Regions from separate parts of the Clostridium sp. CS1-1 genome, predicted to be linked through region 2. Evidence: a T-box and tRNA genes for the amino acid it is inferred to sense, from the RefSeq annotation. Region 2 holds a T-box; the other holds one or more tRNA genes.
What was found. The T-box of region 2 lies ahead of tyrS (tyrosine--tRNA ligase). A T-box ahead of a tRNA ligase gene usually reads a tRNA of that ligase, here a tRNA-Tyr.
Positions count from the first base shown of each region.

Region 1: it encodes a tRNA-Tyr, which carries the amino acid that the T-box ahead of tyrS (tyrosine--tRNA ligase) is inferred to sense. The anticodon was not compared.

Region 1 covers NZ_CM148680.1:152,250-155,671, reverse strand. The annotation lists gene recD2 (SF1B family DNA helicase RecD2) at 1-331, opposite strand, end outside; gene metK (methionine adenosyltransferase) at 496-1,671, opposite strand; SAM riboswitch class I at 1,750-1,850, opposite strand; tRNA gene AC0N0V_RS00765 (tRNA-Tyr) at 1,944-2,028, opposite strand; tRNA gene AC0N0V_RS00760 (tRNA-Thr) at 2,038-2,113, opposite strand; tRNA gene AC0N0V_RS00755 (tRNA-Val) at 2,131-2,206, opposite strand; tRNA gene AC0N0V_RS00750 (tRNA-Tyr) at 2,213-2,297, opposite strand; tRNA gene AC0N0V_RS00745 (tRNA-Thr) at 2,307-2,382, opposite strand; gene AC0N0V_RS00740 (hypothetical protein) at 2,940-3,422, opposite strand, start outside.
Region 2 covers NZ_CM148680.1:2,751,710-2,755,131, forward strand. The annotation lists gene tyrS (tyrosine--tRNA ligase) at 114-1,319, opposite strand; T-box leader at 1,390-1,661, opposite strand; gene AC0N0V_RS13005 (methyl-accepting chemotaxis protein) at 1,848-3,422, opposite strand, start outside.

The DNA.
Region 1 (3,422 bases), 2.5 Mb from region 2:
ATACCTCTAAGGTTCTATCTCCAAACTTTTCAACAATTTTCTTAGCAGTAACAGGGCCTATACCTGCTATTATTCCAGAGGCTAAGTACCTTTCAATCCCTAAAATAGAACTTGGCACTATTTCTTCACATGAGGATACCTTAAACTGCTGACCAAATTGCGGATGTAATACCCATTCACCACCCAATTTTAGATTTTGACCTTCAGTTATGTATGGTATACAACCAACTATTGTTATAGTTTCTTTTCCACTTTTAACCCTAGACACTACGTAACCATTTTCCTCATTTTGAAATACTATATCTTCCACAACACCCTGTATTTCTTGCATAAGCTCGCTCCTATTTCTTTTTTGTGTTTCACTTTCACTTTATTTTAATTATAACATATTTTTTATAGTTAGTAGTTGAGAGTTAGAATTTAAAATTTCAACTCTTCACTCTTAATTCTTAACTAGTAAAAAAACTCTTATGCACAAGCATAAGAGTTTTTTTACTATAAATATTTCTTTATTTCTTCAACTTTACTTAAACCTTCCCATGGAACATTTACATCAGTTCTTCCAAAATGTCCATAAGCTGCAACTTGTTTGTATATCGGTGTTCTTAAATTTAATTCATTTATTATAGCAGCAGGTCTTAAATCAAACACCTTATTTACTATTTCTATGATCTTACCATCATCTATTTTACCTGTTCCAAAAGTATCAACAGTAATAGATACAGGTTTAGCTACTCCTATAGCATAAGCAACTTGTATTTCTAGCTTATCTGCAACTCCAGCAGCAACAAGGTTTTTAGCAACCCATCTTGCAGCATATGCAGCAGATCTATCAACCTTAGTTGGATCTTTTCCCGAGAATGCTCCACCGCCATGTCTACCATATCCACCATAAGTATCAACAATTATTTTTCTTCCAGTTAATCCTGCATCTCCTTGTGGGCCTCCAACAACGAATCTTCCTGTTGGATTTATAAAATACTTAGTATTATCATCTAAAAGATTTGCTGGTATAACAGGCTTTATTACATGCTCTAACATGTCTTTTTCTATTTGTTCACGAGTTGTCTCTGGATCGTGTTGAGTTGATATAACTATTGCATCAACTCTAACTGGTTTATCATTTTCATACTCCACAGTAACTTGTGTTTTTCCATCTGGTCTTAAGTATGTTAAAGTTTCACTTTTTCTTACTTCAGATAATCTTCTTGAAAGCTTATGAGCTAGACTTATTGGCATAGGCATATATTCAGGTGTTTCATTTGTAGCAAAACCAAACATCATTCCCTGATCTCCTGCACCTACAGCTTCCATTTTATCCATTTGTCCCATTTTAGACTCTAGAGCTTCATCAACTCCCATAGCTATATCTGATGACTGTTCATCTATTGAAGTAAGAACCGCGCATGTATCACAGTCAAATCCAAATTTAGCTCTAGTGTATCCTATTTCTTCTATAGTCTTTCTAACTAATCTTGGGATATCAACATAACAGTTAGTTGATATTTCTCCCATAACCATAACCATACCTGTAGTAACTGCTGTTTCGCAAGCTACTCTTCCATTTGGGTCTTTTTCTAATATAGCATCAAGAATAGAATCTGAAATCTGATCACAAATTTTATCTGGATGTCCTTCTGTAACTGATTCTGAAGTAAATAATCTTCTCATCACTTTGCCTCCTTTAAAACTTTTAAAATTAAAAATAAAAACCCCTTCTATAAGAAGAGGTTAAATAGCTTAACAACTCTCTTATCTTGCAGATCATTACTGCAGGAATTGGCACCTTAGCTTTAAAGCTGGTTGCCGGGTTTCATCGGGCCCTTTCCCTCCACCTCTCTTGATAAGAGTTATATTCAATTTTATATTATGTACTATGTATTTTTTAAAGTAAAATGCATTATGTCTAAAAAAAATAAAACACTTAAAAAGTGCTTTACTTATGGTGGAGGAGGACGGATTCGAACCATCGAAATCAATGATAACAGATTTACAGTCTGCCCCCTTTGGCCACTCGGGAACTCCTCCATATTTACTTGGTGCTGGCAGCAAGAATCGAACTCGCGACCTACTGATTACAAGTCAGTTGCTCTACCTGCTGAGCTATGCCAGCTTATTAATATTAACTTTTGGTGGGCACAACAGGGATCGAACCTGTGACCCCCTGCTTGTAAGGCAGGTGCTCTCCCGGCTGAGCTATGCGCCCTTATTATGGTGGAGGAAGATGGATTCGAACCATCGAAATCAATGATAACAGATTTACAGTCTGCCCCCTTTGGCCACTCGGGAATTCCTCCATATTTGCTTGGTGCTGGCAGCAAGAATCGAACTCGCGACCTACTGATTACAAGTCAGTTGCTCTACCTGCTGAGCTATGCCAGCTTATCTTGTTCTGTCGGTTTGTTTCTCAACCGATCTGACATGGATTAGTATACAATGTTATAAGAATATTTTCAACCCCATATAAGCTCATTTAACCAATATTTAGCTGTAATTTCTTTAAATTACTATGTATTTCTAATTTTTTCTCACTAATTCATTTTTATTTTTATCTTAAATTATAATAACTTGTCGACACAGAACATTTTACATAAACAGAGTTCTTGGCATCAGATGGAGTTTTAACTCCACCTGATGCTTAGAAATCGTTATCCAGGGACGTAGCCGCTCGCAACGTACCCTTGTAGAAAAGCAGATATCCCAAATCTCTGATTTGGTGATAGTCGCTTTCACAGAGTGCGAGGGAGTAAAGAGCGGGTAGTCATCGGATAAATACAATTTAATAATTACTAGATGATTATTTTTTCTAAATCTCTCTAATATCTTTTTAAATTAATGTCCTCGGCTTATGGCCTTGCTGCATAAGGGTTATAGAAAGATAAATAAAAAATAAACTGTGACAATCTATAGGCACAAGTACCTTTTTTGTCCCAGTTTTACTATTGCTCTATCGTTTCATTGATTGCAAGCTTACTTTCAATATATCTAATTTTATCATATTCTTTATCTGATAGTCTTTCTTTAAGTAATTTCATAACATCTCTTATATCGCTATTATCTGCTTTTATAAGATATTCTTTTACTTTCTGATAATCAACTACTGATAGCTTACTTGATACAGACATCAACTTAGATTTATCCGAATCTGTTAAACTGTGAATATTTCCATTCTCTGAATAATTGAATACAGCTATTTCTTCTTTTTTCTTATTTTTAATATCTTGCTTTACTGTAACGGAATTCTTATCATTTTTCTTCTTAATTTCTTCATTAGCTATCTTCATATTACTATCACTTTTCTCATTTTTAGAATTATAACCTATATTCTCATAAAAAAAGTCAACTTTATCCCGACTTATTTGTTTACCTAGTGTTTCCATTTTAAATTTCTTGTATTTATCAGTTATTAGAAACTGACTTAG
Region 2 (3,422 bases):
GCAAAACATGATATTTTTTATCTTTCCACACTGAAGTACTTGATGTTATTATGAGTTATGATCAAAACAGTGTCTATAACACACTAATCTAATTCTATGCTAAGATATCTATACTAACATTCAATTGATACTCTAAAAAACCTTCTTTTTCCTACTTGAACTATATCCTTATCACTTAAAATCAGATTATTAAAGTCTACAACTTTATCTCCATTTATTTTTACGCCGCCTTGTGCTACAAGTCTCTTGACCTCACTTTTTGAAGTTTCTGGACTAAACTTAGTAATAACATTAACTATATTTTCCTCTGGCATTATTTTTATATTTGGTATATCTTCTGGGATTTCATTGTTTTGAAATAAACTTTTAAAGTGTGTTTCTGCTGCCAATGCTTCTTTTTCACTGTGGTATAAGGTAACAACCTCCTTGGCAAGTCTCATTTTTATATCTCTCGGATTAACTTGATCCTTTTCAATCTTCTCTTTTATTTCATCAATTTTATCAGGATGTATATCTGTTGCTAGCTCAAAATACTTTATTATTAGGTTATCTGGTATCTGCATAATCTTTGTGTACATATTATTAGGACTTTCTTCAATACCAACATAATTTCCTAAGCTTTTGCTCATCTTTTCCTTACCATCTATTCCTTCCAGTAAAGGCATAAATATAGCTATTTGTCTTTCTTGTCCGTACTCTTCTTGAAGAGTTCTTCCCATTAAAAGATTAAATCTTTGGTCTGTTCCACCAAATTCAATATCTGCTTTAATAGAAATTGAATCGTAAGCTTGCATTAAAGGGTAGAAAAACTCATGTATTCCAATGCTCAACTGATTTTTAAATCTATTCTTAAAGTCTTCTCTTTCTAGCATTCTTGCTACTGTATACTTTGAAGCTAATTCAATTACATCTTTAAAATTCAACTTTGCTAGCCATTCGCTATTGAACCTTAAATCTGTTTTATCTCTATCCAGTATTTTAAATATCTGTTTTTCATAGGTTTTAGCATTCTCAAGAACCTCTTCTCTTGTTAACTGTTTCCGTGCTTTTGATTTCCCTGTAGGGTCGCCTATCATTCCAGTAAAATCTCCTATTATTATTACAACCTTGTGCCCTAAATCTTGTAGTTGTTTAATTTTTCTTAATACTACCGCATGACCAATGTGTATGTCTGGCGCACTTGGGTCAAGCCCCAGCTTAACTATTAAAGGCTTATTTTCCTTTTGGCATTTTACTAATTTTCCCTCTAATTCTTTTAAATTAATTATTTCAGCAGAGCCTTTTTTTATTATTTTTATTTGATTTTCTACACTTATCATTTTAATTCCTCCTATACTATATAGTTATTTATTTTTTTGTAAAATAAAAAAACTCTCATCCTTATAAACATATAAGGACGAGAGTAATATTCGTGGTACCACCTTAATTTATCAGCATCTCACAATGCTAACCTTTTCAAGTACAATGCCTTAACTAGACATGATACTCTATCATTTTAACGGTCGAAAGGACCCGCCTACAGCCTACTACTTTCAAATTGCGAAAGATTTGGTGTGGTGCTCAGAGATGTATTCGGAACACTCTTCTTTACTCCCTCTCAGCTAACAGGAGTTCTCTGTAAAAGATAAAGATATCTTACTCTTTCTCTTCAAAGCATTTAGAAATTTCAAGTTTTAAATAATACTATCATATATGTATTAATATTTCAATAGATTGATTATTCTTTTTTATTTCAAGTAATTTTGCTACTTTTATAATAATCTTTATATTATACCCATGAAATAGATATTTTAGTATACATATAAAATTCTAAAGAGTGCTTATCTTTTAGATAAGCACTCTAAATTCTATACTTTAAACTTTCTAACCATATTGCTTAAATTTTTTACTAGCTCTGCCTGTTCTCTAGAAGCTTCAGCTACTTTATCCATGCTTAATGCAGTTTCATTTATGTTATTTAATATTTCATCAGAACTTGCTGCTGTTTCTTCAGCTGTTGCAGAAACATTTTGTATGGCATTATTTACTTCTTCTATAGTTTCAAGTACAAATTTTGAAGAGCCTGATATTTGTTTTGTTATATTATTTATAAAGGCAGAATCCTTTTCATACTGTATGCCTGTTTCCACTAAGAGTTCATAATCTAATTTCACCTGATTATTTATAAATTCCAATACTTTTTCAGCACTATTTGAGAGATTTGAGAAAGCATCCTCAACTCCGGTTACGACTTCTTGTATTTTCGATGCCGTAGTAGAAGATTGTTCCGCAAGCTTTCTTACTTCATCTGCAACAACAGCAAATCCTTTTCCCTGTTCGCCAGCTCTTGCAGCTTCTATTGCAGCATTTAGTGATAATAAATTTGTTTGGGATGCAATATTTGCTATAGCTTGTGACATATCTCTAATTTCAGTAACAACTTTGCCGGCCTCAATAGCTTGTTTAATATCTAATAAATTATCATCATTTACATTATTCGCAACAATAATAGCACTTTCCCCTTTGTTTTTTACGGCAATTGCTCTCTCTTGAATCTCTACTGCAGATTCGGTACCATCATTTGCTCTATTAGTAAGATTGTTCGTATTTAATTCAATTTCTTGAGAAGATGCATTAATCTCTTCTATAGTAGCACTTAAATCTTCTGAAGCTTTTGCTACTTGCTCTGCAGACTCATATATGTTTTTCATTTTAACAGAGATTTCTTCGCTAGTATACATTAAGTGTTGTGATGAATTTACAACTTTATCTGTTGTATTTGTTACTTCTTTGATTAGAGTTTGTAAATTCTCTACCATTTTATTATAAGCACCTGCTATTTGTCCTATTTCATCTTTGCTATCTATATTTAACCTTAACGTTAAGTCACCTTCATTACTAGCAAGTTCTTCGAGCTTGTCAGAAACCTTTGATAATCCAAAAATCTTTTTGGACATTACAACAAACACACACAGTATAAAGGTAGTAAGAATTATAATTAAAGCATTAGTAAAAATCATAGCAATATTTAGAGTTTTTTTAGCTTGCTCAGTTTCATTTTGTGCCCTAGTATTCATTTTGTTTTGGAATTCATTTATAGGGTCTGCGATGATTTTTTTGTTAGAATCATAATTATTATCAAACATTAATACCCTCGCCTTTTGTAAGTCCCCAGCAGTTACTGCCTTCATAGCAGCATCTTCTGTTGCAATTAAGGCGTCTGAGTTGTGCTTTGCTTTTTCTATTAAGTCCAATTCCTCCTTTGGCGCATTTAATTCTTTTAATCTTTGAATAACTTTATCACGAGTTTTAGTTTCATTAACCTCTTTCCAGTAATTATCATAGTGTTCCTTTTCACCAAACTGAACATATCTTCTTGCCTCATTTGTTAAATAATCTGATGCATTTGCTAAATCAATTCCTAACTGTTTAAATTCTTCCTG